4 regions of the Marinococcus sp. LNHM5E3-2.1 genome follow, and region 1 is predicted to be linked to each of the others. Evidence: predicted binding sites of a transcription regulator. Region 1 holds the regulator's gene; each other region holds the start of a gene.
What was found. Region 1 encodes LexA, which represses DNA repair genes until DNA is damaged. Its sites were predicted from a motif close to CGAACATATGTTCG; they were not measured.
Positions count from the first base shown of each region.

Region 2: the regulator LexA is predicted to act here: its motif matches at 3,165-3,178, upstream of dinB (DNA polymerase IV).
Region 3: the regulator LexA is predicted to act here: its motif matches at 3,098-3,111, upstream of ACTRXH_RS00320 (YhjD family protein).
Region 4: the regulator LexA is predicted to act here: its motif matches at 5,884-5,897, upstream of uvrB (excinuclease ABC subunit UvrB).

Region 1 covers NZ_JBQLIB010000001.1:744,981-752,674, forward strand. The annotation lists gene ACTRXH_RS03875 (hypothetical protein) at 190-453, shown strand; gene ACTRXH_RS03880 (sigmaY antisigma factor component) at 624-803, shown strand; gene ACTRXH_RS03885 (hypothetical protein) at 919-1,221, shown strand; gene ACTRXH_RS03890 (hypothetical protein) at 1,369-1,611, shown strand; gene ACTRXH_RS03895 (hypothetical protein) at 1,682-1,975, shown strand; gene ACTRXH_RS03900 (hypothetical protein) at 1,997-2,323, shown strand; gene ACTRXH_RS03905 (hypothetical protein) at 2,497-2,796, shown strand; gene ACTRXH_RS03910 (hypothetical protein) at 2,892-3,116, shown strand; gene ACTRXH_RS03915 (hypothetical protein) at 3,246-3,560, shown strand; gene lexA (transcriptional repressor LexA) at 3,611-4,237, opposite strand; gene ACTRXH_RS03925 (hypothetical protein) at 4,396-4,638, shown strand; gene ACTRXH_RS03930 (YneB family resolvase-like protein) at 4,666-5,325, shown strand; gene ACTRXH_RS03935 (DUF896 domain-containing protein) at 5,393-5,632, shown strand; gene tkt (transketolase) at 5,816-7,694, shown strand, end outside.
Region 2 covers NZ_JBQLIB010000003.1:86,412-94,105, reverse strand. The annotation lists gene ACTRXH_RS06095 (hydroxymethylglutaryl-CoA lyase) at 1-439, shown strand, start outside; gene ACTRXH_RS06090 (nuclear transport factor 2 family protein) at 549-893, shown strand; gene ACTRXH_RS06085 (hypothetical protein) at 955-1,569, shown strand; gene ACTRXH_RS06080 (hypothetical protein) at 1,681-2,043, shown strand; gene ACTRXH_RS06075 (PH domain-containing protein) at 2,057-2,497, shown strand; gene ACTRXH_RS06070 (glutaredoxin family protein) at 2,766-3,035, opposite strand; gene dinB (DNA polymerase IV) at 3,245-4,363, shown strand; gene ACTRXH_RS06060 (YIP1 family protein) at 4,384-5,019, opposite strand; gene ACTRXH_RS06055 (HD domain-containing protein) at 5,110-5,700, shown strand; gene ACTRXH_RS06050 (alpha/beta fold hydrolase) at 5,782-6,558, shown strand; gene ACTRXH_RS06045 (catalase) at 6,831-7,694, shown strand, end outside.
Region 3 covers NZ_JBQLIB010000001.1:61,273-68,966, forward strand. The annotation lists gene mgtE (magnesium transporter) at 1-1,200, shown strand, start outside; gene ACTRXH_RS00310 (RrF2 family transcriptional regulator) at 1,332-1,805, shown strand; gene ACTRXH_RS00315 (potassium channel family protein) at 1,932-2,585, opposite strand; gene ACTRXH_RS00320 (YhjD family protein) at 2,665-3,057, opposite strand; gene ACTRXH_RS00325 (IDEAL domain-containing protein) at 3,404-3,697, shown strand; gene dcd (dCTP deaminase) at 3,853-4,389, shown strand; gene queC (7-cyano-7-deazaguanine synthase QueC) at 4,559-5,230, shown strand; gene queD (6-carboxytetrahydropterin synthase QueD) at 5,227-5,667, shown strand; gene queE (7-carboxy-7-deazaguanine synthase QueE) at 5,668-6,387, shown strand; gene queF (preQ(1) synthase) at 6,401-6,892, shown strand; gene ACTRXH_RS00355 (pyruvate oxidase) at 7,025-7,694, shown strand, end outside.
Region 4 covers NZ_JBQLIB010000017.1:22,727-30,420, reverse strand. The annotation lists gene ACTRXH_RS14540 (DUF4097 family beta strand repeat-containing protein) at 1-823, opposite strand, end outside; gene uvrA (excinuclease ABC subunit UvrA) at 930-3,815, opposite strand; gene uvrB (excinuclease ABC subunit UvrB) at 3,823-5,799, opposite strand; gene ACTRXH_RS14525 (hypothetical protein) at 5,992-7,185, opposite strand; gene ACTRXH_RS14520 (S41 family peptidase) at 7,250-7,694, opposite strand, start outside.

The DNA.
Region 1 (7,694 bases):
ATTTTAAAATATACACTACAATATGTTGTATGAAATAATTATTTGTAGTGATGTAGTTGTCCTGAAATCCTTTTTGTTTCTTTTTATATACATTTGTACTGGAGCAGAATCAATGTAATTTCAAAAGGGTGCCGCATGTATACCGCGTTGGTAACGTTTGTTTCCTATGCAATAGGGCGGAGGAGTGTTATGCTTTGGGTGGAACAGAAGTTGAAAGGAGCATGCGCTATCTCTCAATTTTCTTATGTGATCGATGAAGAAGGAAATGAAGTGTTCGTAGGGACTAAAGAAGACATTAGGGAAAAATTTCCGGCTAAAGAAAAGCATATTTTTAACACTGAAGAGGAATTGCTCAAAGGCATACGGGATTTTCGGGAAAACGAACGAATCATATCTGTCGTAAGCGACCTGCCGGTGTTAAATGAACAGTGGAAAGAGAAGGACAATATGTAACATGATTCGTTCAGGCCGGGACCGGACCGGGGGGATTTTTTTATTACTTACAGGGGGACCGGACTTTTTCCAGGAAGTCCGGTTTTTTATTAGGTGGGGGAGTATTAAAGGCATTGGCGTAGTATAATGAATAAAGCACCTCCCAGTCTTTGTCAGAGAGGAAGATGATGATGGACAAAAAAAGAAATACCGCCTGGCTGCTGGCTCCGCTGCTTTTGCTTCAGGCCTGGTGGCTTTACCGGGAAGCCGAAAAGCAGGGCAAAGCCAAATGGAAGTGGGGTCTGTGGGGATTAACACAGTTTCCGACCCCGGCAGTGGCTTTTTACGTCATTCATAAATGGAAGAAGTAAGCCCGGCTGCTGCTCTTCCGAGGTTTCAAACCGGCGTCGAGGTGTAATAGCATAAAAAGAAGCCGGGAATTCTGCCGGCACATGCAGCACCTATTAGAGTGAAGGGGCGACAAAAATGAAACAGGAAACCCAGGAAATTAACGAAATTGTACTCGACGAATCGGAGCTGCGATTTGAGTCTGCATACTTGTATCTCGAAACGTCCGATCCGGACCGGATCGGGGAAAGCGCCTGGACGATGGCCATTTATAATGCAGAACAGGAGTTTTCCGAAGAGTTTATCAATCGAAACAGCATCAGTATACGGTTCAAAACTGAAGAAGCAGAGTATCAGGGGCTCGTTCAATTTAAAAACATTGAAGGCGGCGGGAAGAAGCATTGCCACCTCGATGGTCTTGATGAACTGGTGCAGATATAAAGCAGGTATGACAACGGGTGACAGCGGAAGCTGGCGCCTGTTTTTTTATATGCACGAAAACCGGAAATCGGGGGAACGTTTAATACGTGCGAATTCGGGGATTATAGCTGTGAAAAGATGCTCAAAGATTGGAAAGGAGAGAAAGTCATGAGTCCGAGAAAAGAAGCAATGGCCCAGCTGGCCGGAAGAGTCGAGCGGGGGGAAATCGGCGCCGAATGGTCGCCGGTGGATGAAATCGAGCAGGATCGTTTTCAGGAGCTTGCGGAGCATGGATATGTTACGTATGACGATGCCTCCGGAGAAAAAGACCAGGCGGTTTACAGCGGTATTAAAATCACAAAAGAAGGCCGCGAGCTTTATGAAGAATACAAACGGCAGGTAGACGAATAGAAATTAACGCATCCCGCGGGCGGTTTTATACAAGCCGCCCTTTTAAAAGAATGAAATTCAGGAGGACGCGATGCCGACACTAGCACTAGAAGCTGTTAAAACAGTCTCCACAAATGAAGTTATTCAGGTAAATGAAGGTCACCTTCAGGCAGGCGGTGGACCGCTTGAACGCTGGACCGTTTCCATTACAGACTGCGACAACGAGGAATTTTTCCACCAGGCATTCGACAGTGCTTCTCCTGCGCTGGATTTATATTTTTACACCAGGGAAGGGTTCCAGTTTGGCGGACAGGCCTACATCACCCGGTCGGATCAGAAAAGCATAGAGCTTGAAGGAAGCAGTGCCCTTCAGGAACAATCGTAATCGAATAAAAGGAGGATGATGATGACACAGGAAGCGGATTTTTCCCAGGAAGGGCTGAAAGGCTACCACGTACGCCCGCTTCATTTTGCCGGGGAATCAGTCGAAGTGTATCAGGACGAAGAACTCGTGCTGCTCGTCCAGGTGACCACCTCGGCGATGGCAGCCGAAGCGAGTTTAAAGGAAGAAAACGTACCAGACTGGCTGTGGAGCATCGGCCTGGATTATCTGAAACAGGAAGCACCGACGGAAAGGAAGCGTCTTGTCATTACCGTGCAGGACGTGACGGACGGAGAAATAAACAAAACGTACGACAATTTATTGAGAGATTTCGAAGCGCCCTCGAGCTGAGAGGGTGCTTTTTGTTTTTATTTATATAGAAGAAAATGGCTAAAGGCTTCTTTTCCGGCAGGCAGAGAGAGAAACGGTTTTCACTCATTTGGGAAGGAAATTCTTTCGGAAAAAAACGGCCGGGTGTCTTCTCGAACCGAAAAAACTGTGGTATAAATAAGTGGAGGGGGTGGATGACAGTGGCTTTAGTGGAATTCAAATGCAGAACGCAGCCGCAGGTGACCTATAGCAGTGACGGTCATGAAATTCATTACAAGGTGATTGAATACGCCGATGGCTATGAAGTGGTGCTTCATTCGATGAGTGATTTTCAGCCGGCCGATGAAAAACTGTTATTTCATCAGGGAAGTCAGGTCATTCACGCCAAAGAGCATACTTACGTATTAGATACCTGCGATTGTGTGTACAGCGGTGAACCCGATGAAACCATCGATCATTCGATCTGTCACAAACCGTATTCTAAATCCATGTAAACAAACGCTAAGCGGAGCTTTCCTTCCCGGGAGGCTCTTTTTTGTGGCGGACGCAGGTACAAAAAATATTCTGGAAAATAGAAAGGGGCATACAAATGCTGCACTTTGAAAAGAAGGATCTTCACAATTTAAACCACGCGGAGGCGCCGTATGTATCCATTTACCAATACGGAAAAACGGACATCAGCAGCCATCCATCCGACAGCAGCCGGGTGGGGCTCTCCAAGCAGGGCATGATGAAGCTGGTGAATTACTGGATTGAAGAAGGCAACCTTGATGATAACGACAAGCAGCAGATTAAAGAGTGGCTCGACCAGTAACCCTTCAGGAGACGGGGAAGAAATTCGGGTTTAGCAGCAAAGGTGCAGGGAAAAGGAATCACAATTCACCAATAGAAAAACGAACTTCAGGCACGCATCGGCGCCGAAGTCGTTAAAGGGGGAATCGTGATGGCACGCCTGCTTGACTTTTACCACGGACCGTATGAAGGCAGCCCGGGAGAGTCTGAACATTTTAATGGACCGGTGCTTCACATCTTTGAGGGCGACCAGCTGCTGCTGTCGATGCAGATTACGGCAGAAGCGCTGGGGAAAAATGAACTGAACGTAGACATGACAACGGTGTATGAATGGCTCTGGCACCGGGGGCTTGAATTTATCGAACAGGAAAATATTACGTCAGCCACAGTGATAGTGATTACGGATAGAGATGTTGAAGGAAATAAAATTGTTACGTCGTACCGGACGCTTGCGTGCCGAGCATAATAGAAACGGGGCCGCCTGCTTCATTAAAGCAGGCGGCCCCGTTTATGTGATTAAAAGATGGTGCGGAAAACGCCGGTGACTCTGCCGAGTATCGTACAGTTTTCTAAAATGATCGGGTCCATGGTGGCATTTTCAGGCTGCAGGCGAATAAAGTTTTCTTCTTTATAAAACCGTTTGACCGTTGCTTCCATTTCATCGGTCATAGCGACAATAATATCGCCGTTATCAGCGGTCTGCTGTTTTTGAACGACAACAAGATCCCCGTCAAAAATGCCGGCCTCTATCATGCTGTCCCCCTGAATGGTAAGCATGTATACCTGTTCTTCGTCGGTCACCATGCGCTCCGGAAGAGGGATGTATTCTTCTACATTTTCCACCGCAGTGATAGGTTCCCCGGCCGTGACTTTACCGATCACCGGCACGTACACAGCTTTGCTTTCGTGAATCGGCTCGCTGCCCTGGTCTTCAAGCTCAAGCACTTCAATTGCCCGCGGCTTAGTCGGGTCGCGGCGGATTAAATTTTTGTTTTCAAGACGGGCGAGGTGCCCGTGCACCGTTGAACTCGAGGCGAGCCCCACGGCTTCTCCGATCTCCCGGACCGAAGGCGGATAGCCTTTTTCTTTTACTTCTTCTTTTATATAATCAAGAATTTGCTGCTGGCGCTTGGATAGCTTCATCTCCGCACCTCCTTTTGAGGAATTTTTCTGAGTAAAGTATAGCATGAGGGGAACAAAAACGCAAACACCCGTTCTAATATTTCTGTTGACGGGAACAGGTATTCTGGTATACTGGATGAATATAAGAACATACATTCTCATTCAGGGGGAACATGCATATGAATAAACTCAAAACCTTCACTTCAACGGACTGGACGATGCTTGCCTTATTTGCATTCGCGCTTTTATTTTTGGTATATTCAGCGGACGCTTCGATCACTCCGGACACGCTGGGCGGCACGGAAGCAGACCGGCCGGCAGAAATCGTCTATGAACAGGAGCATCCGGTTTTGAAGGACAGGCCGGGGTATCAGGAACAGCCGTGGGAACGAACGGTTTCGTTTGACGCTGCCGAACAGTAAAACACGAACGGAAAGGAACGCAGATAAATGAAAGCATGCATCATTTACGCCCGGGTAAGTACGGAAAAAGAAGAACAGCAGTCCTCGCTTGCCAGGCAGCAGGAGGAGCTGGAGGCTCTTGCTGCAGCGAACGGTTGGGCGGTGCAGCAGACCGTGACAGAACAGGAGAGCAGCTATTCCGTGGAACGGGACGGGCTTCTCCGTGTGTTTGAGCTCCTCGATGACACCGGGGCGGATACACTGCTGATTACCGATGATACGCGGCTTGGACGCGGAAATGCTAAAATCGCCGTGCTCCATGAACTGCAGAAAAGGGGCACGTCCATCTATACAGTGAAGGACGACGGGGAGCTCGAAATTGCGGATACCGATCATATGATTATGGAAATCTTGTCCATAGTGGAAGAGCATCAGCGCCGGCTGCATAATTTTAAAATTAAGCGGGGGATGCAGCGGGCGGTGGAAAATGGGTACCACCCGGAAGAAAATTTCGGATTAAACCGCAGCGGCGGCCGGAAGAAAATAGAGGTGCCCATTGAAGAAATTGTTAAGCTGAAACAGCGGGAGCTGACGTTTAAAGATATCGCTCTGACGCTCCGGGGCCTGGGCTATGATATTTCTAAAGCGACGGTGCACCGCCGTTATAAAGAATATGAACAGCAGCGCGCAGAGATAGAACCGCAGTGATTTGTTTGCGGTACGTCGCTGTTTTTAATATAATAAAAAAGGAACGCCATTTTAAGGGAGGCAACTTATGCTTTCGAAAGAAAAAATTGACCGGATTAATGAGTTAGCCAAACGTCAAAAATCGTCGGGGCTGACTGCAGAAGAACAAGAAGAACAGCAGGCGCTGCGTCAGGAATATTTAAGTAAATTCCGTTCCTCGTTTAAAAACCAGCTCGAAAACGTAAAAGTGGTGGATGAAGAAGGCACGGATGTAACTCCAAGCAAGCTCGAGCGTGTCAAACGACGGAACCGCAGCTTCCGGCATTAAGATAAAAGAGAGGCCTGGTCTTAACAAAGAGCAGGTCTTTTGATTTTCTTCTCTATTAACACGCTTGTGTAATCGTTTTAAAACCTTTATCATAAAAGCGTACTAGAACACGGAAATTCCCGCGGGGTCAACTCATAAGTGCGGGTTTCCACCCAAAAATACATACAGTGGAGGGACATATGCATGGCAATTAGCACAGAACAGTTAGCAATTAACACGATTCGGACGCTGTCCATCGAAAGTATTGAAAAAGCCCAGTCGGGTCACCCGGGGCTTCCGATGGGAGCGGCGCCGATGGCGTACGCGCTCTGGACCAAATCCATGAACCACAACCCGGCCAATCCGGACTGGTTTAACCGCGACCGCTTCGTGCTGTCCGCCGGACACGGATCGATGCTTCTATACAGCATGCTGCACCTGAGCGGCTACGACCTCTCGCTCGAGGAACTGAAAAACTTCCGCCAGTGGGGAAGCCAGACACCGGGCCACCCGGAATACGGGCATACCGCCGGCGTGGAGGCAACCACCGGCCCGCTCGGCCAGGGACTGGCCATGGGCACCGGGATGGCGATGGCGGAGCGCCATCTGGCAGCCAAGTACAACACCGACGACCACGCCGTGGTGGATCATTTCACGTACGTGCTCTGCGGCGACGGCGACCTGATGGAAGGCGTTGCTTCGGAATCGGCGTCCCTCGCCGGCCACCTGAAGCTCGGCAACCTGGTCGTGCTGTACGACTCCAACGACGTGTCGCTTGACGGCGCGCTTCACCAGTCGTTCTCCGAAAACGTGCTGCAGCGCTATGAAGCCTACGGCTGGCACACGGTCTTTATCGAAGACGGCAACGACGTTGATGCGATTGAAGCAGCGATCGAAGAAGCGAAGCAGTCCCCGAAACCGTCGATGATCGAAGTGAAAACCGTCATCGGCTACGGAGCACCGAACAAAGGCGGCACGAATGCGGCCCACGGCGCGCCGATCGGCGACGAGGAGTACAACCTGGTGAAAGAAGCCTACCAGTGGGACTACGACGCGTTTCATATCCCGCCGGAAGTAACCGAGCTGTTTGACGAAGTCAAGCAGGCCGGTGCGAAGGCCGAACAGGAATGGAACGAGCTGTTTGACACCTACAAGCAGGCGAACCCGGAACTCGCCGGCGAACTCGAACAGGCGATTGCCGGCGAGCTGCCGGAAGGCTGGGATGCCAATCTGCCGGTCTTTACGGATGAAAAAGTAGCGACCCGTGCCGCATCCGGCGATGTGCTGCAGGAAGTAGCGGCCGCCGTGCCGTCGCTCTTCGGCGGATCGGCCGACCTGGCCGGCTCCAACAAGACACTGATCAAAGCGGAGAATGATTTCAGCCGTAACGACTACACCGGCCGCAACATCTGGTTCGGTGTCCGCGAATTCGCCATGGCGGCAGCGGTGAATGGCATTCAGCTGCACGGCGGTCTGAAGCCGTTCGGTTCGACCTTCCTGGTCTTTTCCGATTACCTTCGTCCGGCGCTGCGCCTGAGCGCGTTGATGGGGCTGCCGCTGACTCAGGTATTCACGCACGACAGCATCGCGGTCGGTGAAGACGGCCCGACACATGAGCCGGTGGAACAGCTGGCGGCGCTCCGGGCGATTCCGAACCTGAACGTGATCCGTCCAGCGGACGGCAACGAAACGGTCGCTGCGTGGCGCGTGGCGATGGAAAGCGAATCGACGCCAACGGCGCTCGTCATGACCCGCCAGGGCGTACCGACGCTCGAAGACACGAAGGAAAAAGCGGTGGAAGGCGTCCGCAAAGGAGCCTACGTGATCGGCGAACAGGCCGAAAAGCCGGATCTCCTTCTCGTCGCTGCGGGATCGGAAGTGTCCCTCGCGGTGGATGCGAAAGCCCAGCTGCAGAACGACGGGTGGACGGTCAACGTCGTCAGCATGCCGAACTTCCATGCGTTCGATCATCAATCTGAGGAATACCGCCGGTCCGTGCTACCGGACGGCGTACCGGCGATGGCCGTGGAAATGGGATCGTCCTTCGGATGGTACAAGTATGTCGGCTCCCACGGCTCCGTGT
Region 2 (7,694 bases), on a different contig from region 1:
ACAAATGAATGTTCAGGAAGTGTCCCTGGCAGATACAACCGGTATGGCAAATCCTAAACAGGTACATCATATGCTTCAGGATTTGCAGGCTGCTTTTCCCGATATGACATTTTCGATGCACTTGCACAACACAAGAGGGCTTGCGTTAGCTAATATGGCTGCGGGCATGGAGCAGGGAATACGTCGTTTTGACAGCTCAATAGCAGGGCTGGGGGGATGTCCCTATGCGCCGGGAGCTACTGGAAATGTCCCTACAGAGGATGTAGTGCATATGCTGGAGGAGATGGGGATAGCAACTGGTATCAACCTTGAAAAAATTATTCAGACTGCCAAAGAAGTGAAGAATATAATAGGTCATGATGGAGGCAGTTATATGCTTCAAGCCGGACCTAATTCCCAATTGCATGATAAAGTAGAATCGCAAAATAAAGTAAATTAGAAATTTAATGAATAAAAGTTGAAAAACCTGTGGAAAAACCCGTATCATTTGATGTAGATACGGGTTTTTACGTATGGTCAGGTCGCATACATAAGGAGGGTGAAGACTGATGGAAGACATACGCCAGCTCGAGGAAGACCTGCTAAAGCCAAGTATCCGGCGGTCGGCTGTGGAAGTGAGCCGGCTGCTGGCAGAGGATTTCCAGGAAATCGGAGCATCCGGCCGGATTTTTACCCGGGAAGATGTGATTTGTGGTTTAGAGGAGGAGCGCCCCGTCAATAGAACGGTGGCTGACTATAAAACAAAACCGCTTTCGGAGCATTTATACCTGGCAACCTATACCGTAACGAGCGAGCTGGGGACTTCGCTGCGCAGCTCCATATGGCGGAAGACGGCCTCCAGCTGGGAGCTTGTTTTCCATCAGGGGACGCCCAAAAAAGCAAACCAGCCATAGAAGCAGAACACAATTGCTATTTTCGGCACGAGTGCAGTCAGCCTGCAGAAGGGCAGTAGAGGTGAACAATGTGGAACTATTCCATTACCATTTTTGGACAACAGAGGTAGAAGAAACAGAAGCTTTTTACAGCAGTCATGGATTTGAAGTAGTAGGGCGCTTTGCCCTGGAAGATTATCGTATTAAACGGTATGATCCGCCGATTGGGTGGGATGACTTCCGTCATAAAGGGTTAACGTTCCGGATGATAGAAATGAGTCTCGGCCAGGTGAGGGTCACCTTTGGCGCAGGAAGAATGGATACGTTCGGCTACTTTGGCTATCGTGTAAATGGGGAAGAACATGCCGGTATTCTTCGGCGTGCAAAGGAACATGGATGGGGGATCAACAAAAAAGAAAGAAGAACCTTCCTACAGCCGCCTACCGGGCCGAAGATTCAGCTTGATTGGGCGGAAGAGCTTCCTATTGGAGGAAAAGAGAAGGTGCAGTCTGTCCTCATTACCAGTCCCGAGCCTTATGATTCACACGACTGGCTGACCGTTCTGGGTGCAGAAGCGCTAGTGCCTGCCTGGGAGGAAAAGCGTGCCTTCGAACTTGAAAAAGTAGTTATTCAGGGAGCGGAAGAGACGGAGACTGTGCAGGATCCAAACGGTGTCTATCTGGAATTCCGTCCTTAATGGAAGGAAGAACAGCATGATGAAATATGTAATAGGGATGATTCTGGGGTTTGCGTTGTTTACAGTAAAGCCGAGAACGGCAAAAAGCAGGGAATAGGGAGCGAATACATCTTGGAGTCGTCATTTCGTCAATTAATTATTGTTATTTTAGCTATACTATCGGCTGTGCGTCTGGTCTTCTTTTTTGTGCTGGATCAGCCTCTTATCGATGCCATGATGCCGCTTGCGTTCATGGTGTACTGGATGCTCATTTTATCAATAGCGGACAGCAGACAGCTGTGGAGTGCAAAACGCGAACTAATTACCATACTGGTGGCAACGGCGCCGGTATTGATTGTTTCATTTATCGGGGTCGTAATGGAAGCTCACGAAATCTTTCTTCCGCTGTTTACGAATTCGATGCTTTTAATGGTTCTTATGCCTATTGTTTATAAGTACGGGTTGAAACCAAACGGTTCTGATAAAAAAAACTAGAGGAGACCGGATAATGGTGTTTCGAGCGAAAGGAAGCAGACTGCTGTCCGCCTTTGCGGTCATAGCTATTGTGCTGCTGGGGTATTCTATTTTTCAGGCTCTGTTTATGTATGATGGAGGGCCGGGGACCATCCTGAGAGCTGTAATTGATGCGGTTATTATCATTTTAGTAACTCAAATTGTATTTTTCACAAAATATGAATTGCACGAAGAGCATCTGGCAGTCCACGCCTCTCTTTTAATCCGGCTGCGTATTCCTTATGACTCTATTCAACGGGTAGAAGAGGTGCCCGGATGGATTAAGGGGGCAACCCCGGAAAGGCTGAAGGTGATTTACCAGGAGGGAAATCGTCATCAGCATATTGCACCGAAAGACGAAGCATTGTTTCTGGAGAAACTGGCTGCGAAAAACAAAAATATTGAAATGCCAAAAGAAGGACGGTTCACGCGGTGAACGGTCCTTCTTCATAATTTGTCGTAAAATTTACGAAGGAAATAGAACCCAATAGAAGCTAAAACCATTCCGGCAATAATTATCGTTACGATAAAAAGCACTGTAGGCACGAATCTTCCTCCCTTCGCTGCAAATTCCTGCTGTTATAGGTATTTACCCCGGGAGGCATAACCGCAAGCATCTTTATTTGAACAGCGGGGCCTAAAGGATCTTGTTCAATAAATATAAAAAAGCACTGGCTTAAAACCAGTGCTGAATGCCGTTAGCATTAATTGCTTTGGCCGGATATTCCGACGGTAGTAACAAGCGTTTTTATTTTTTTCAGATTTGGACCGACGACCTGATATCTTTTGTCGTCCGTAACAATAATAGTAATGGGAACGAATTTTTCGTTTAATGCACCGAACTCCTGGTTCGCCTGTGGGTCATTGACGATATCTTTTTCAATAAAAGAAATACGGTTTTCCTGAAACCAGCCTTTTACTTTAGCACAGGAGGAGCAGTTTGGCTGGGTAAAAATCTGAACTTCATAATTCATATATATTCCTCCAATCGGGTGTGGGTGTACCGCGGCGTCTTTGTATTTATACGATTATGATAGTATACCAAAGTGCCGGAGAACGCAATGGAGAGGACAGAGGGCCAGGCCGTAGAATACTATTGAATAAGAACGTACGTTTGTGAAAAGAAGTATTGTCCGCTATAATAGAAGGAACAGAAAACTGCGCGTATAAGGGGGCGTAGGAAATGAAGCAGGAGGAACAAAAGCTCCGGAAGATTATTCATATTGATATGGACGCTTTTTTTGCAGCCATTGAACAGCGCGACCAGCCCCATTTGCGGAACAAGCCTCTGGTAGTCGGAGGTTCTCCCTGGTCAAGAGGTGTCGTGGCTACATGCTCCTACGAAGCGAGGCCGTACGGTATTCATTCCGCTATGTCTTCCTACGAAGCCTACCGAAGGTGCCCGGAAGCTATTTTTATTAAAGGGAACATGGAGAAATACAGGGAGGTTTCGCGTGAAATTATGGCCATCTTTCATGACTGCACAGATTTGGTGGAGCCTCTTTCCCTGGATGAGGCTTATCTCGATGTGACAGAAAACCACTGGAACCTCCCGTCCGCTACGCTCGCAGCTAAAGAGATACGGAAAAGAATTTATCAAAAGACCGGTCTCACTGCCTCTGCCGGTGTTTCATATAATAAATTTCTTGCAAAGACGGCTTCGGATTATGATAAGCCGGATGGTCTGACAGTTATTACTCCAGACCGGGCGGATGCTTTCGTAAAGGCTCTTTCCATTGGTGATTTTCGCGGAGTGGGAAAGGTAACCAAACGAAAATTTGATTCACTCGGCATCGCAACCGGGGAAGACCTGCAGCAGCTGAGCGAAGCAAGGCTCGTGGAATTGTTTCATAAGCAGGGTCATGTTTTTTACCGTCAGGCCCGGGGAATCGACGAACGTCTGGTGAATCCGGAAAGGGAGCGGAAATCGCTCGGAAAAGAGACGACGCTTTCGCAGGACCTTCTGCTTGTGCAGGATATGCTTCCAGTCATTGAAGAGCTGCTTGATCAGGTGCTGGCCAGGCTGAAAAAAGACGGCATAAGAGCCAAATGTATTGTGCTGAAAATAAAATTTGCTGATTTTCAACAGATAACCCGCCGGTCCACGCTCGAGCACCCGAGCAATGATCGTGCGGAGCTCCTCGAGGCTCTGCGTCTTTTACTCGAGGAAGGGGTCTCCGGGGGAGATCCTGTCCGGCTTCTGGGAGTTACAGCTTCGGAATTTTACGGTCCGGGAGAAGTAACGGGAGGTCGTGGCAAGGTTTACAAAACAATTAATTACGAACAGCTGCGTCTATTTTAAAACGCAGCTGTTTTAGTGGATTAACTGGAGAAGACGCCGGAGAAGAAAATAGCTATCAAAGCTAAAAGCAGAACTATAATAAAAATGAGAAGCGTCAGTAACAGGGCAAACACTACAAATGCCCCGAACGCTTTACCGCCGGAGAAGCCGGCAGCGGCGGAAATTAAATTCACCTGGGTGACAATAGTCCAAATAGAAGCAGCGGCTGTGAGAACCCCGGCGATGGCTGTAAGCATCGTAGCCGTGTCATCATTGACCGCAAGTTGTCCGATGTATAGTAAACAAATGAGGGGGAAAATGATAGCCTGCGGAAAAAGGGAGAGTCCGTAAATAGTCCGGGCTTCCCGGGCGTTCATACTGCCCTGGAATATCAAAATAACGAGCTTTAGGATCAGTCCATTCAAGTAAAAAGTGACAATTTGAAATATAAGGAACGCGGCGATAATACCGGTTGCTGCCAGAAACGTAAAAAAAGCGGAGTCCGTTTCAAGCGGTGCCGTTTCCCGGGCGTTTTGTGCAAAGGCCTGAGACATTCCGGCAATGATAACGATCCAAAGGGCGGTGGAGTGAAGCTTTGGATGATCGCTTAATTGCCGGTACGTTTTTCGGGGTGCAGTAAGCAAAGCTGACAGCTGCCTGGGATTCATAATGATCATTCCCCGCTTTCCTTAATGTATCTTTTTCCATCTAATGTTAGTGTACAATAGTTTGAAGAAAGAAAACAGGTTGTATAAGGAGGTTGGGCCGTGAATGCCAGGCTATTTTCTATTTTAGAAACACTGGAACTGTTTGACGAAATGAAATCCATTCAGCGTGCTTCATTAAAGAAGGATGGCGACCGGGAGAACGACGCAGAGCACAGCTGGCATTTATGCATGTATGCCCTGCTTTTGTACCGGGAGGTTGATCCGGATATGGACATTGCGAAAGTAGTGGAAATGCTGTTGATACACGACCTGGTAGAAATATATGCCGGCGATACGTTTGCGTATAACGAAGAGGGTAAAAAAGATCAGGAAGAAAGGGAATGGCAGGCAGCGGAAAAGATAAAAAGCAGGCTTCCGACTGAGCTCGGGCGTTGTTACATGGAAAGATGGTGTGAATTTGAAAAGGAAAAGAGTACCGAGGCAGACTTTGCCCGTTCGCTTGACCGGATGCAGGCTATGGGACAGAATATTTTTACCAACGGAGCTTCCTGGAGAAAAAACGGTGTCCGGCCGCAGGACGTGGAGAACCGGGCACAGACATGGAAAAACAGCAGCCCTGCTGCAGAAGAAATTTTTGCTCATTGGTGGCATGAAGCGTTAAATGAGGGGTATTTCACAAGCGAGGATTGACTAGAGCAACGTTCAACTAACACCCCGGAAATATCTTATGGTACAATTTTCCCAATGTGATATTTAGAAGGGATGGAAGAGATGTCGACGATGAGCAGTGCGGACAAAGTCACTTTGTATTATAAAGAAGCGGGCCAGGGATATCCTGTTATTTTTCTGCACGGACTGACTGGAGATCACACGATGTTTGAACGTGAAATGGATCAGTTGAAAGACCAATTTCGCGTTATAGCACTTGATATGAGAGGGCACGGCAGGTCAGACAAGCCTGAAGCATATACATTGGAAGATCATATACAGGACGTACTGCACATGATGGATGAGCTCAGTATTGAATCAGCTCACCTGGTCGGTGTTTCAATGGGGAGCTATATAGCTCAGGGTGTAGCTGTTGAAGCTCCAAAAAGAGTGGCGAAACTTGTGTTAACAGCACCGAAAGCACATGGAAAAACGTCTTCCACGGCGCGCTTGTTTGCTGAGCATGAAGCCGAGCTGAGCGGTCTTTCCCACCGTGAAAAACTAAATAAAGCCTCGATGTATATCTATCATGATATTGGCAAGGTACAGGATTGGTCAAAGCAGATCGAAGACCGTGCTGTCGAGCTGAATGCCGAAGAAGAGCAGGCAGCGTCTGATGCTTTAAAGGGGTTTGACTTCCGGGACCAGCTTCCTTTTGTAGAAGCGGACTCACTTGTGATCAGCGGAAAATACGACGGCCTGAATCCGCCGGAATACGGGAGGGAAATAGCTGATCTGATTCCTTCGTGCCGGTTTGTGGAATATGAACATTCGGGTCACGGCATAAACGTTGAAGAGCATGAACGATTCGTAGAAGAAGTCAGAGAATTTTTGAAATAAAGCCGATAAAAAGAGCAAGAGCACGTTTACTAAACGAATCGGCCTGCTCTTTTGCTCAGAACGCCGGAGAGCCGCTGTGATTTTCAATTGAAGAGGCAGATATTCAATTGAGTCGATAGAAATAATGGTTTTTGAAGGGTTTAAGCTGTTTTTATGGTGTGAAAGGTTTGAAAAGCTATTTCCCAGATTAAAATTGTTATAAAATAATATTGATTTTTATGTGGGATATGTTATCATATGGAATATGAAAATAATTAAGAGGTGATGAAAGCATGGCTGATCGTAAAAATGTACAAACAACCGGTTCAGGTGCTCCAGTAGGAGATAACCAGAACTCGTTGACAGCAGGCACCAGAGGTCCCACTCTTATTCAGGACGTACACCTTTTAGAAAAACTTGCTCACTTTAACCGCGAGCGCATTCCTGAGCGTGTCGTTCACGCAAAAGGCGGCGGTGCTCATGGTGTATTTGAAGTGACAAACGATGAAATTTCTAAATATACCAAAGCTGATTTCTTAAGCGAAAAAGGCAAAGAAACACCAATGTTCATCCGCTTTTCCACAGTGGCGGGCGAATCCGGTTCAGCGGACACAGTACGTGACCCGCGCGGTTTCTCCGTGAAATTCTATACAGAAGAAGGCAACTACGATCTCGTAGGTAACAATACGCCAATCTTCTTTATTCGTGACGCTATTAAATTCCCGGATTTCATCCACACACAAAAACGTGACCCGCAGACGCACCTGAAAGACCCGGATATGGCATTTGATTTCTGGTCCCTTTCTCCAGAATCGCTGCACCAGATCACGTATTTGCACGGTGACCGTGGTATTCCGGCAACATGGCGCCACATGAATGGCTACGGCAGTCACACGTTTAAGTGGGTCAACGACCAGGGAGAAGCATTCTGGGTAAAATACCACTTTGTCAGTGATCAGGGCGTTAAAAACCTTGACGAGCCAACAGCAAATCAAATAGCTGGGGAAAACCCGGACTATCATACAGAAGATCTATTCAATGCTATTGAAGCAGGAGATTATCCTTCCTGGACACTGTATGTACAGATCATGCCTTACGAAGAAGCACTCACGTACAAATGGGATCCGTTTGATGTAACTAAAATCTGGTCGAAGGAA
Region 3 (7,694 bases), 680 kb from region 1:
GTGTATAAGTTTTTGTCCCCGGAAGAATTCGCTGAAGTATTCGACAGCTTTGAACCCGAAGTGCAAAAGGAAGTAGCTCTGCAGCTGAACGATCAGTATGCTGCCGAAGTATACAATAATATGTATGCAGATGATGTTGCCGACTTTCTGGGGGAGCTTGAGCCGAGGCAGATGACACATATTCTGCAGGCGATGGATCAGGAGGACGCCAATGACGTCCGGGAGCTGCTCGCCTACGAAGATAAAACGGCCGGTGCCATCATGACAAAAGAATTTGTTTCCATCAAAGCAACGGATACAATTGATGAAGTGATTGACCATCTGCGGCGGGAGGGCCCGGATGCAGAAACGATCTATTATCTGTATGTAGTGGATGAAGAGGAGAAGCTGGCAGGTGTCGCTTCGATCCGTGACTTGATTGTAGCAGACTCAGACCGCACGGTTTCTGAGGTAATGAGCAGCCGTGTCGTGTCTGTCCACGTAGATGATGACCAGGAAGAGGTCGCCCAGCTGATACAGAAGTATGATTTTCTGGCAACTCCTGTTATAGACAGTGAAGGGAGGCTTGCGGGAATTGTAACCGTGGATGATGCACTCGATGTGCTCGCAGAAGAAGCTTCGGAAGACATTGGAGAAATCTCCGGGTCCCGTGGTTCCACAGATGTGAGTGTTAATGCATTTAAAGCAGCCAGACTCCGTGCTCCGTGGATTATCCTGCTGATGTTTTTAGGGCTGTTTACAGCCCAGGTAATCGGCTGGTTTGAAAGCACCCTCGAAAGTGTCGTTCTGCTTGCCGCGTTTATTCCGATGATTATGGGGTCAGCCGGGAACACGGGCACGCAGTCGCTTGCTGTGTCCGTGCGTGCGCTTGCAACGGGAAACATTGAACGAAAAGGGCTGTGGCGTACGATCAGCCGGGAATTTTCCACGGGAATTATGATTGGGGTGGCCTCAGGAATTGTGATTACGATCTTATTGTATCTTTTTTACGGGGAGCCCCTGATAGGAGTAATTGTCGGTTTTTCCATCATGATTTCACTTGGGGTGGCTAGTGTTATCGGCACGCTGGTGCCGCTTGTAATCAATAAGCTGAAGCTCGACCCTGCCATTGCTTCAGGACCGTTCATTACAACGCTCACTGATATTATCAGCCTGCTGATTTATTTCACAGTAGCTTCGTCGCTCATCCAGAGCATTTAAGAACAGATTTTTAAAAAGAATAATGAAAAAAGGGGAGACGCTGTCTCTTCTTTTTTGTGGGCAGTTAATTAGATTAACAATTGCGCGGTGTGATAAACTATCACTATCCTGGATGAAAAGGAGCGAGGGCTTTGCAGTTAACAACCTATACGGATTATGCATTACGGATGGTAATGTACCTGGCCGCTCATGATGAAGACGAGTCCCTGCATAGTATTAAACAAATATCGACTGCATACTCCATTTCGTACAACCATCTGACTAAGGTTGGGCATGAGCTGTCGAAGCTTGGCGTCATTCACACGGTGAAAGGCCGGAACGGAGGAATTCGTTTGGCCAAAGAACCGGAAGAAATTAACATTGGCTGGCTTGTAAGGCAGACAGAAGATAATCTGACGCTGGTGGAATGCTTTGATCCAGAATCGAACCAGTGTATTTTAGCAGGCAGATGCCGGCTCCAGGGTGTTTTGGGAGAGGCTTTGAAAGCGTATTTGTCGGTACTCGATAAGTATACGGTCAAAGACCTCACAGTAAACAAGGAAATGCTTCATGCTCTGTTTGCAGCTTCAACGGCAAAAAATCAGCCGCCGATTTCTTTTTCTTAAGAAAAGATATCATCGTGCTTGCCCCGGTCACGGTGACATTTGTTAATCATCCAGGAAACCAATTATACATAATAAAGCAGCAGCCCTGTTGAAACGGGACTGCTGCTTCTTTTCATACTCTGAAGGTTAGTTTGTCTCTTCAAAGCGCCGCAGGTCGTTATTGTGACCGATAGCAATAAGCACGTCTTCTTTGAAAAGGCGGTCCTGGGCTGTGGGTGATATATTAACCTCTTTGCCGCGGCGGATGCCGAGAACGGTAACCCCGAATTTGGCCCGGATATCGAGCTGGGCGAGGGTCTTTTTATGCATGGATGCTGGTGCAGTAATCTCTATAATGGAATACTCTGCGGAGAGCTCAATATAGTCAATGACACGGTCAGAAACGAGGTGCTGGGCGATACGGTTGCCCATGTCATGCTCCGGGTGGATAATCTTATCTGCCCCGATTTTATCGAGAACCTTGTGGTGGTGAAAGTTTTGCGCTTTTACCCAGACCGAAGGGATGTCCATCTCCTTTAATAAGAGGGTGCATAAAATGCTTGCCTGAAGATCATCACCAATAGCGACAATCACGTGATCAAAATTTGTAATCCCCAGGTTCCTTAGTTCTTTTTCATCTGTGCCGTCGGCGACGGCGCTGTACGTAGAATGATTGGTAATGTCGTCGAGTTTTTCTTCATTATTGTCAATGGCCAGCACGTCATGACCGAGCTTGTACAATTCTGTACTGACGCTGACACCGAATCGCCCGAGACCGATAATGGCAAATTGTTTTTTCACACGGCGTTCTCCTTTGTCTGAAGCTTGGGGTCGTTTTCCTGTAATTGTATCGTTAATGTACCGCCGCAGTCGTGATTTGTCAAACGGGAGCCGGATGAAGGACTTGATCGTCTGATAAAGCGGAACGGCCGGAGAAATAAAGATGAAGGCAGCGCTCTGTCTGTTTTTTTAAATTAGCGTTTAAATGAGAGGTCCGGCCTGAGCCGCTGTTAAGATAGTACACGTAGTGTGTGAAAACACCGTCATTTTCTTCAAAAACGACCCTTATATTCTTTTTTTTCATGTAGAGACGCAGCTGATCGAGGTCGTGCCCAAGAGTATCGAAAGCCTGTTGAAACAACCGTTCGTAGGGTTCCTGCAGGCGGACGTCAGAAGATTTAAGCGCCTGTGTATCGAGCGTCAGTACTTTTTTTACAATCGGAAGGAGGACAGCATAATGGATAACGATATGTTCTTTTTCTGTTATAACCATTCTGTTCTCCCCCTTGCGTTGCATGATTAAATTCATTATACGAATACATGTTCCCGTTTTTCAATAAGATTTTTCATTTGCTCCGAATTTTTTTGAATTGTATAGCTCGAATTTTTGCAGGAAATGGTCTATAATGAAGTTATGTAAGCGGATACATTAAGCTTTTATTCTTCTTGGAGTTGTCGGACAATTAGTTTTACTGGCGTCAAAGGTGGGTATAGTGCAGTACACACAAAATTTATTGGCAATCAATAGATAGGCATTGGGAGGCCATGCGCGCGTCGCCCGCTTTAAAAAAGATCAGCGCCCGGCGGGTGCTGCAATAAGAACAGGGGGTTCGGCGAATATGTTACATCCAACTCATGAGCAGCATTTTATGAAAAAAGTGAAACCAATTCAAAATGGTAGAAGACCTTCAAGGCAGATTCTTCAGTCTCTATATGCTCAAATGATGATGGAGTATGCTGTGTTTGAATTTAACAGAGAGCGGCTTCTGCAAAAAATTGATGACTCCCTGGATATGCATGACGAAAAAGCTTTTCAGGAATGGACAGAGGCTTATAAAGAATTGATGAGCGAATATAAAGATGGCAAAGTATTATTCGAACAAGGCTATAAATTAGAGCTTGAATTTGAATGAAGATTTATATCAGCACCCTTTGGGCTTCCCTGAAGGGTGTTTTTTTCATGTCATAACAAATCAGAAAAAGTCACTGCCGGTCTTTACGGTGTTGGCGTTTTTTTGTATTGTTCTTTATACTGGGAAAGAAAAGAAAAGCGAAGGAGGCAGAGCTGGTGATACTTTCCGACCAAACAATCCGTTCAATGATGGAACAGGGCGATCTTAGTATCGATCCATTAGAGGACCATCAGATCCAGCCGGCATCGGTGGACATTCGTCTGGGTACTCACTTTCTAAAAATCGACGAGAACGCTATCGAGTCCATTCAACTGGACCGGCCCGCTAAATATGTGGAATTTGAAAGTGATCAGGTAATTATTCCCCCGCATTCGTTTCTGCTTGCGACCACAAAAGAATACATCAGGCTCCCCCAGCATATTACAGCCTTTGTGGAAGGAAGAAGCTCTATCGGACGGATGGGACTCTTTATTCAAAATGCAGGCTGGGTGGACCCGGGGTTTGAAGGGGAAATCACGCTTGAGCTTTATAACGCCAATCGTCTGCCTATTCGTTTAACGTCCGGCAGGCGGCTCGCACAGCTCGTTTTCGCTGAGATGGATCAAAAAGCCGGTTCTCCTTATGCGGGCAAATACCAGGGACAGCGGAATGCGATGGGAAGTCACGCCTTTTTGGATCAGGAAAACGAATAAAACTGCGCGGGGCTAATACATAGCTGAAATGAGAAATAATGATTTAAAAGACTCGTGACCTTTACTGTTCACGGGTTTTTTCGAGGTAAGCGTAAGCAGAGGCACAGGCGAAAAAAGATGTTATAATGGGAGCGCTGTGAAATGTTTTGGTGGAAAGAAGGAATAACAATTGGGTTTTCAAAATGACAAAGCGGTCGTTGTTTTTAGTGGGGGACAGGACAGTACTACTTGTTTGTTCTGGGCACTGGAACAATTTGAAGAGGTCATTGCCGTAACTTTTTCTTACGGACAACGGCACGATCAGGAAATAGAAGTAGCAAAGCGAATTGCTGAGGATATAAATGTTGAGCACCATGTACTGGATATGGGGCTTTTAAGTCAGCTGGCACCGAACGCGCTGACTCGCGACGATATTGAAGTAGAGGCGGGAGAAGACGGGGAGCTTCCTTCTACGTTTGTAGAGGGCAGGAATCTGTTGTTCTTTTCTTTTGCGACGATTCTTGCTTCGCAGAAAAAGGCAAAACACATTGTGACAGGCGTATGTGAGACAGATTACAGCGGATACCCGGACTGCCGGGATGTATTTGTGAAATCATTGAATGTGTCGCTAAATCTGGCTATTGGAAAAGAGTTTGTGCTGCATACACCTTTGATGTGGCTCGATAAAAAAGAAACCTGGGGGCTTGCCGACCAGCTCGGGAGGCTTGAATACGTAAAGAATGAAACGCTCACCTGCTATCATGGCATACCGGGGGACGGCTGCGGGGAATGCCCGGCCTGTCAACTGCGCCGTGCAGGCTACGAGCAATATATGGAACAAAAAGAAAGGAAAGAATTATGATTTATTCGTATTATCCACAGTGGCCGCACAACTACCGGTACGAATTAAACAAGGATATGCATTTAAGTGCGGCACACTATATTCCTTCTGAAGAAGCGGGAAAGTGCCGCCGGGTGCATGGACACACCTATACAATTAACGTGACAGTTGCCGGTGATGAATTGAACCGGAACGGGTTTTTAATTGATTTTACCGTTTTAAAAAAATGGATCCATAAACGATATGACCATACTCTGTTGAATGATCACCCGGAGTTTGCCAGTGAAGAAACCGAGGCTGCTTATCCGACAACGGAAGTAGTCGCGCAGGTGATCTGGAAAACAGTACAGCAGAAGCTCGATGAAACGTCGAATAAACCTAAATGCCTGCAGGTGCTCGTTAGGGAGACTCCGACAAGCTATGCGGTGTTCCGGCCCAAAGAGGAGGACTTTGCCTAAATGAAACCAACACCTGTACTGGAAATATTCGGTCCGACGATCCAGGGCGAAGGCATGGTTATCGGGCGAAAAACGATGTTTGTACGCACCGGCGGCTGTGACTACCGGTGCTCCTGGTGTGATTCCGCCTTTACATGGGATGGATCACAAAAGGCTGTAGCGATGAGTGCGGAAGCCATTTATGAAAAATTAAAAGAAGCCGGCGGCAGAAGCTTTAACCATGTCACTATTTCCGGAGGCAATCCGGCTATGCACCCCGGTCTCGGGGAACTTGTAGCGCTTTTGCAGGAACACGGTATCGAGACAGCGATTGAAACACAGGGCTCGATCTGGAATGACTGGGTGAAGGAAATCGATGAGGTAACAGTTTCCCCGAAGCCGCCGAGTTCGCTGATGAAAACGGATTGGACCAGGCTGGATTATTATATGAAAGAACTGTGTTCGCGCAGAGAAAAAGAAGTCAGTCTGAAGGTAGTCGTTTTTGATGAAAGCGATCTGAATTACGCGATGGAAGTACATGAGCGTTATCCCGCTGTAACAATGTATCTGCAGGTGGGAAATGACGATACTGTAACGCCGGAGGTAGAGAAACTGAGAGATCATCTGCTTGCTAAATACGAATGGCTTACAGAAAAAGTTCTGCAGGAGGAGCGTTTGAACGGAGTGCGGGTGCTGCCGCAGCTGCATACGCTTCTTTGGGGAAACAAACAGGGAGTATAAGGAGGAAAAGAACATGCCGGAAAGAGACGATATTGAGCAGTTAGATCAGCTGGGAAGTGAAAAAACGGCGTATACATTTGAATATGACCCTTCTCTGCTTGAAGCATTTGAAAACACCCACCCGTACCGGGATTATTTTGTGAAATTTAATTGTCCGGAATTTACCACCCTCTGCCCGAAAACGGGGCAGCCGGATTTTGGCACGCTGTATATCAGCTACATTCCGGACGAAAAAATGGTGGAAAGCAAATCGCTGAAATTGTATTTGTTCAGCTTCCGAAATCACGGTGGCTTTCATGAGGATTCGATTAATACAATCGTAAACGACCTGGTAGAGCTGATGGACCCCCGTTATCTGGAGATATGGGGTAAATTTACTCCGCGCGGCGGTATTTCGATTGATCCATTTGTAAACTACGGCAGAGCCGGAACTAAATACGAGCAGCTTGCAGAAAACCGGCTGTTTCAGCATGATTTGTATCCTGAGCCGGTAGACAACCGCTAAGCCTTTCCCGACAAGGGAGAGGCTTTTTCTATAAGGAAGAGGAGAAGAGCGGTAAAGGTTTGAAGTAAATAAGAAGAGGGGTAGAGAAATAAGTAATTGTGAAAATTTGTGAAAACAGGAGGAAAAGGGACGATGGGGAATCAAACAGCGGGAAATAAAGTGGTGGAAATACTTAAGGAATGGGGCGTTAGCCATCTGTATGGCATGCCGGGAGATTCCATCAATGAATTGATGGAAGAATTACGGAAGGATGAAGACGGTCTGAAGTATATCCAGATTCGTCATGAAGAGACGGGAGCCCTTGCCGCTGCCGCCTATGCGAAGCTGACAGGGAGGCTGGGCGTTTGTTCTTCGATTGCCGGACCTGGAGGAGTTCACTTATTAAACGGCCTGTATGATGCGAAAAGAGATAAAGTGCCAGTACTTGCTTTGGTCGGACAGGTTGATACGTCCATCATCGGCACAGACAATTTTCAGGAAATCCAGCTGAACCAGATGTTTGCTGATGTCAGTGTATTTAATGAAAGTGTCCAGAGTGCCGCGCAGCTCCCGGACATGCTGCATCAGGCGATACGTGCTGCCTACACAGAAAAAGGAGTAGCTGTGCTCGTGATCCCGGATGATGTTTCGGCTGAAGAAATAAAACGTGAAGCCCCGATATCTTCCGGCGTGTTTGCGAGGCCGAAGATCCGCCCGGAGAAGGAAGATATGGTGGAGGCTGCGAGGCTGCTGCACGGGGCGCAGAAGCCAGTGATTCTGGCGGGGAAAGGGGCCAGGCACAGCACTGATGAGCTGCTGGCGT
Region 4 (7,694 bases), on a different contig from region 1:
CTTCAATATCTGAAAGCGATCCGTCGTACTGAATCGAACCGTTCCATGTTTTGACGTCGGCGCTGCCGATTTTACCTTCTTTCAGCTCCACTGACCCGTTGGCTGTCTCCACTGCCAGATAGCCGGCAGAAGCATGCAGCACTGTAATTGCCCCGTTGCTTGCTTTGACGTACAGATTATCTGTCTGAACTCCGTCGATCCGGATGTCTCCGTTAAACGTCGATACATCCATTTTGTCCATCGATTTTTCCGGCACATAAACGACCGCCTGGACTTTATAGTTGCCGGACCTTGAAGCAAAGCGGAGCTTCCCGCTCCGGGAGTCAAAATCAGTTCCTTCGATGAACTCACGGCGGGCTGCGTCTTCACTTTCCTCGGTATAGGCTTTTACCTGGCAGGCAACACGGATGGTGCTGCCCTCCCACTTCTGACAGATAAGGCTTCCGTTTTGAATAAACATATCGAGCGAGCGAATGTCACTCTCCTCATGTTCAAACGTATGCTGGAAGTCTACGGCTGGGCCGAAATTAAAGTCGAGGTCAAACCGTTTGACGCGGTCAAGCGCATGATCAAAAAAGCCGGAGAGCATCGCAAACGGGTCGTCCTTGCTTTTTCTTTTCTGGCTGCCGGCTGCTTTCTTATCTGTCCGGTAGGCGCCGCTTCTCCGGGATTCGGAGGAGCCGCCTTCCCCTTGTTCCCTGCTGTCTGCCTGGGGACCGGACGATGCGCCTGATCCTTTGGCCCGGAGCAGTCGTTCTCCTTCTTCAAGAGAAATAATACCGTCTTCCATCATTTTCAGTATTCGCTGACGTTCTTCATCCATTTCATGTTCCTCCTTAGGTAATATATCAGAACCGGTACATGGACTTTTTAGCCTTCTGCTTCCTATTACATACGAAGAACAGTGGTATCCGTTTCAGTCGATTCTTCTATGATGAAGGGGTATGGGCAGCCTGCTCCGATGCTTCCCATTGCCTGGCCATACGCTCCCGCTCTCTTTCAAGTACGGGCTTTAAATAATAACCTGTATAGGAAGCCTTTGACTCCGCTACTTTTTCCGGCGTGCCGGTAGCCACAATTTTGCCTCCGCCTGCTCCGCCTTCCGGACCAAGATCAATGATGTGATCCACTGTTTTAATGACGTCGAGATTGTGCTCAATGATTAAAACAGTATCGCCATTATCCACGAGCCGCTGGAGCACCTTCAGGAGCCGGTCGATATCATCCACATGGAGACCGGTCGTCGGCTCGTCGAGGATATAAAGGGATTTGCCCGTGGAACGGCGGTGCAGCTGGGAAGCAAGCTTTACACGCTGGGCTTCCCCGCCTGAAAGTGTCGTTGCCTGCTGTCCTAGTTTTATATACCCTAAACCAACGTCATATAACGTTTGGATTTTGCGCCGGATTTTTGGAATATTTTCAAAGAAGTCCACTGCTTCTTCCACAGTCATTTCAAGTACATCAGCAATGTTTTTGCCTTTGTATTTGATTTCGAGCGTTTCACGGTTGTAGCGCTGACCGCCGCACTCTTCACATGTGACATAAATATCCGGAAGAAAATGCATTTCTATTTTGATAATACCGTCGCCTTTACACGCTTCACAGCGTCCGCCCCGGACGTTGAAGCTGAAGCGTCCCTTCTGGTAGCCGCGGATTTTCGCTTCATTGGTCATCGCGAATACCTCGCGGATATTATCAAATACCCCCGTGTACGTCGCAGGGTTTGAACGCGGCGTCCGGCCGATCGGCGACTGATCGATATCAATCACTTTTTCAAGCTGATCGATACCTTCCACGCTTTTGTGTGCACCCGGCTTCTGTTTACCGCGGTGAAGCTTCTGCGAAAGCACCTTATATAAAATATCGTTGATCAGCGTACTTTTTCCGGAGCCTGAGACACCGGTAATCGCACTCAGCAGGCCGAGCGGAATATCCGCATTCGTACGCTTCAAATTGTTTTCGACCGCGCCTTTTACCTTCAGCCAGCGGTCGGAGGGCTTACGCCGTTCTCCCGGAAGCGGAATAAATCGTTTTCCCGCTAAATACTGACCGGTCAGGGAGGCGTCGTTTCCCTTCAATTCCTCCGGTGTGCCCTCTGCGATAATGTGACCGCCGTGGCGGCCAGCCCCGGGGCCGATGTCAATGATATGATCGGCAGCAAGCATGGTGTCCTCGTCATGTTCAACGACAATCAGCGTGTTTCCAAGATCTCGCATGTTCTGCAGCGTCTGTATCAGCCGGTTGTTGTCCCGCTGGTGAAGGCCGATCGACGGCTCGTCGAGAACGTAAAGGACACCCATCAGCGCCGAACCGATCTGGGTAGCCAGCCGGATACGCTGCGCTTCCCCGCCTGACAGCGTGCCAGCAGAACGGCTCAGGGTTAAATAATCGAGACCAACATTAATGAGAAAGCCGAGCCGTTCATTGATTTCACGCAGAATCAAACGGGCGATCTCCATTTCTTTTTCCGTTAGATCGATGTTTTCGACATACGTATACGCCTGCTGTATGGAAAGGTCGGTCAGCTCCCCGACGTGAATATTTCCAAGCAGCACAGAACGCGCCTCAAGGCTCAGGCGGTGGCCTTTACACGTCGGGCACTGCTTGTTGCTCATATACTGCTGCATCTGCTCACGGGTGAAATCCGATCCGCTCTCACGATAGCGGCGGGAAACGTTGTTGAGTACGCCTTCAAAATAAATCTGGCGCTCCCGGACCTGGCCGCGTTCATTTTTATGACGGAAGGTTATTTTCTGCTGGCCGTTGCCTTCGAGCAGTATTTCCTTATGCTCTGCCGAAAGATCTTTAAATGGCGTGTCCATATCAATATTAAAGTGATCGCAGGCCGAGCGGAGCAGCTGCGGATAATACTGGGAGCTGATCGGCTCCCATACAGCGATGGCATGCTCCCGGAGGGTCCGGTCCGGATCCGGAACTACAAGGTCGCTGTCCACTTCGAGCTTGCTGCCAAGACCGTCACATGTCGGGCAGGCGCCGTATGGACTGTTAAAGGAAAACATTCTCGGCTCAAGCTCCCCGATCGAAAATCCGCATTCCGGGCAGGAGTGATGCTGGTTGAACCGCATTTCCTTTTCACCGACAACATCAATCAGTACCTTCCCCTCCCCGAGTTCTAGGGCCGTTTCCAATGAGTCTGCGAGCCGGGACTCCACCCCGTCTTTAATGACAACGCGGTCCACCACTGCTTCAATATCATGCTTTTTATTTTTTTCGAGCTTGATTTCTTCTCCGATGTCGCGCATTTCTCCGTCCACGCGAATACGCACCAGCCCTTTTTGCTTCAGCTGGTCCATCACCTTCACATGCTCTCCCTTTCTGCCGGCAATAACCGGAGCGAGAATCTGCATTTTCGTCCGTTCGGCATAAGCCATCATCTGATCGACCATCTGGGAAATGGTCTGGGAGGTGATCGGCACATGGTGGTACGGACAGTAAGGCGTACCAACCCGCGCAAATAAAAGCCGCAGGTAGTCATAAATTTCCGTTACGGTGCCGACTGTGGAGCGCGGGTTCTTGCTCGTCGTTTTCTGGTCAATCGATATTGCCGGGGACAGTCCTTCAATGGAATCGACGTCCGGCTTTTCCATCTGCCCTAAAAACTGGCGGGCATATGCGGACAACGATTCGACATACCGGCGCTGCCCTTCAGCATAGATTGTATCGAAGGCAAGCGAAGATTTCCCGGAGCCGGATAATCCAGTCATAACGACCAGCTGGTCCCTCGGAATTGTCACGTCAATATCTTTTAAATTGTGGGACCTCGCCCCCTGAATCTTAATGTTATCTGCTGCCATTCGTTGGTCATCCTTCCGCTTTAAGTTCTAATACCATATCGCGCAGTTCCGCTGCGCGTTCAAACTGCAGGTCTTTGGCCGCCTGTTTCATTTCGTCTTCCATTTGGTCGATCACTTTTTTCCGCTCCGACTTGCTCATTTTATCGAGAGCCGGTTTATCAATATCGGATGAATCCTCTGAGCTGACCGTTGCCTGGATCAGGGCAGGGATTTCTTTCTGGATCGTTTTTGGTGTAATGCCGTATTTTTCGTTATGCGCTATCTGGATCTCGCGGCGACGGTTCGTTTCACTGATCGCCACATCCATCGACCGCGTGATTTTGTCTGCGTACATAATAACATGCCCGCGGTCGTTCCGGGCAGCACGGCCCATCGTCTGGATAAGGGAGCGTTCCGCGCGCAGAAAGCCTTCCTTGTCCGCATCCAGAATACCTATCAGCGACACTTCCGGAATATCGAGCCCTTCACGGAGAAGGTTAATGCCGACCAGAACATCAAACTGGCCGAGGCGAAGCTGGCGGATAATATCGATCCTCTCGAGCGTTTTAATATCCGAGTGCAGATACTTCACCCGGATGCCGAGCTCTTTTAAATAGTTGGTCAGATCCTCCGCCATTTTCTTGGTGAGCGTCGTTACGAGCACCCGCTCGTTTTGCTCCCGGCGTTCATGAATTTCGCCGATCAGGTCATCGATCTGTCCTTCAATCGGCTTCACTTCCACGGTAGGGTCAAGCAGACCGGTCGGCCGGATAATCTGTTCGATAACTTCCGGTGCGTGTTCAAGCTCATACGGCCCCGGCGTTGCGGAAATGAACATCGCCTGGTTAATCCGCTCTTCAAATTCATCAAATTTCAGCGGACGGTTGTCCATCGCAGACGGAAGACGGAAGCCGTGATCCACGAGCACCTGCTTTCTTGCCTGGTCCCCGTTGTACATACCGCGCACTTGTGGAAGCGTAACGTGGGACTCATCCACCACGAGTAAAAAATCATCCGGAAAATAGTCAATCAATGTATACGGCGCATCCCCGGGGTTCCGGAAGGTCAAATGCCTCGAATAGTTCTCGATGCCGGAGCAAAAACCCATCTCCTGCATCATTTCAAGGTCATAATTAGTCCGCTGTTCGAGCCGCTGCGCCTCAAGCTCCCGGCCATTCGCCCGAAACTTTTCGAGCTGCTCCTGAAGCTCCTGCTGAATATTTTTAATGGCACGCTGCATTTTTTCTTCCCTTGTCACAAAGTGGGATGCGGGGAAAATTGCAGTATGCGAGCGTTCGCCGATAACCTCGCCGGTCAGGGCGTCCACTTCAGTGATACGGTCGATTTCATCGCCAAACATTTCAACACGAATGCAGTGCTCGTCTCTTGAAGCCGGAAAGATCTCAACGACATCGCCGCGCACGCGAAACGTCCCGCGCACGAAATTAATGTCGTTACGTTCGTATTGAATGTCTACGAGCTTCCGAAGAATCTGGTCCCGTTCAATCTCCATGCCGGTCCGGAGCGAAAGCACCAGGTCCCGGTATTCCTCCGGAGAACCGAGGCCGTAAATGCAGGAAACACTGGCGACGATAATAACGTCCTCCCGCTCAAATAAGGCGCTCGTCGCCGAGTGCCTTAGTTTATCAATTTCATCGTTAATACTCGCGTCTTTTTCAATAAATTGGTCCGTCTGCGGTACGTAGGCCTCCGGCTGATAGTAGTCGTAATAGCTCACAAAATATTCCACCGCATTGTTTGGAAACATCTCTTTAAATTCATTATATAACTGCCCGGCCAGTGTCTTATTGTGCGCCATGACAAGTGTCGGCCGGTTCACTTCTGTTAACACGTTGGAAACGGTGAACGTTTTGCCGGTCCCTGTCGCTCCAAGCAGTGTCTGGTATCTTTTGCCGTCGCTCAACCCTTGAACCAGCTTTTCAATCGCCTGCGGCTGGTCGCCCGCGGGGTTATATTTACTCGCCAGTTCAAATGTTTCGTTCATATTAGTCCCTCACTTCCTGTCTGCGTTCCGGTCATATGTCTATTTACTATACCACATGAAGATTGGAAAGAAACAACATAAAAACGAACGTATATTCGCTATTATTATTGTACTCCACTCCCCGGCAATTGCAAAGAAAACGACACCCCTCCTATACCATAAAAAAACAGAACCCGGCAGGGGGGTTCTGTTTTACTGGGCCGTATGCATGCTTTCCGGTGCTGTTCGTTCTTTATTAATCATCAATATCCCAAGCTGATGGTGCTGATTACTGTAAAGCGCCGCCTGTGCCTGGCGGAGCTCTCCGTTAATATCCTCCACATCCAGCCGGCAATAGGCGGAATTTTTCTGCACCGCCCGGTACAGGCTCGCTTCATCATATACTTTTTCGCTGTTCACCCGCCGGATAACCTCGCCTGCTTTAATATGCATGCGGTCTGCCGGAGACTCCGGGAGCACAGCGAGCACGGATATTCCGTCTCCACGGAGCGTATAAAGAAAATTGCTTTTAGCTGAACTGCCGGCAGCAATGGTTACCCATTCCCGCAGCAAAATCAGGACAGCCGTAATTACCGGAATAACCCATCCGCTGTAAAAATAAGCAAGTGCTGCACCGGCGCCGGTAAGGACAGCAATTCGTACAACCCACCATCCGGCCGAACGCACCTGCACCGCTGCCAGACGGTCGAAGGTTTTCATCCGTATGCCGATCACTGCCGGCAGCAAAAGAAGGGAAAAAGCGGTTCCGCCCGGAAGCAGCGGCCACCAGCCTCCTGCCTCAACAGCGCTACCCGGGATAAACAGAAATACCGGGAGCATCCAGAGGCGGTGCGTGATCTGGCCTCCAATCGGCTTACCGCGGCGGCTGACTGTCCGTATCGGAGAAAAGAACTTTGTCCCGTTCCAGACAATCAGTATTCCTTCCGCAAGCGTGAGCACTGCGAGCCAGACCATCAGAGAAAAAGCATCAAAGCCGTTTCCGAGCCAGGCTGCGTCAGAGAAAAACGGCACCGCAATCCCGGCAGCATCAAGTGCCAGAGCAGCTAAAAATGACGTCCCCCACACGTGCAGGGCGGTCAGCCAGCGGTGCAAACCTGATACTGCCAGCAGCGCACTGATCACTATTGCAAGCAGAACTGCTCCCAGAGGCAGTGAGATGCCCGTAACAATGGTGACGACCGAGACAAAAGCAGCGATTACTATCGCCGGAATAACACTCATCGTCAATTCCATCAGCATTGGATACATTTTTGCCTGAAACATTTTACGTTCTCTTTTCACCCGAATATAACCAACCATAAGCATGGCTGCTACTGCTATGTAAGTCAGCGGGTTCAGAAAAAACCACGCTAACGCAGGACCAATTTCACCGATTATTTCCTGCATCCACTATTTCCCCCTTTTCTTTGGGCCGGGCAGAACCCGGCCACCGGTATCATCCAGCTTTCATTTATTGTTCTATGACTGCATCAAGCGCGCGCTGCAGTTGCTTATCATTGTCCCGGTTCTGGACATTTTCAAGCACAAAATCATTCAGCGCCTCTGCTGTTTCCGGCGTCAACGTGCCAGTGGCTTCCAGACCTTCCTGTTCCTCCTGAAAATCCTGTACCGCCGCTTCGGTTTCTTCGCTGTAGTACCCGTCTTCACGTCCCGGATCGAAGCCGGCTCCTTTTAAGAGGGTCTGCGCAGTCGCAATATTTTCTCCAGTTGTATCCGGCTCCAGGGCTTCATCAATGGACAAAATAGAGGCCTGGAAATAGTCGGGCTGCTCCTGCTCAATGGTCGGCTCCACGCCTTCTTCATTGATCCAGTTTCCATCCGGTGTCAGCCATTTGGAAACAGAAAGCTTCACATCACTTCCATCATCCAGTTCCATTACCTGCTGGACTGTTCCT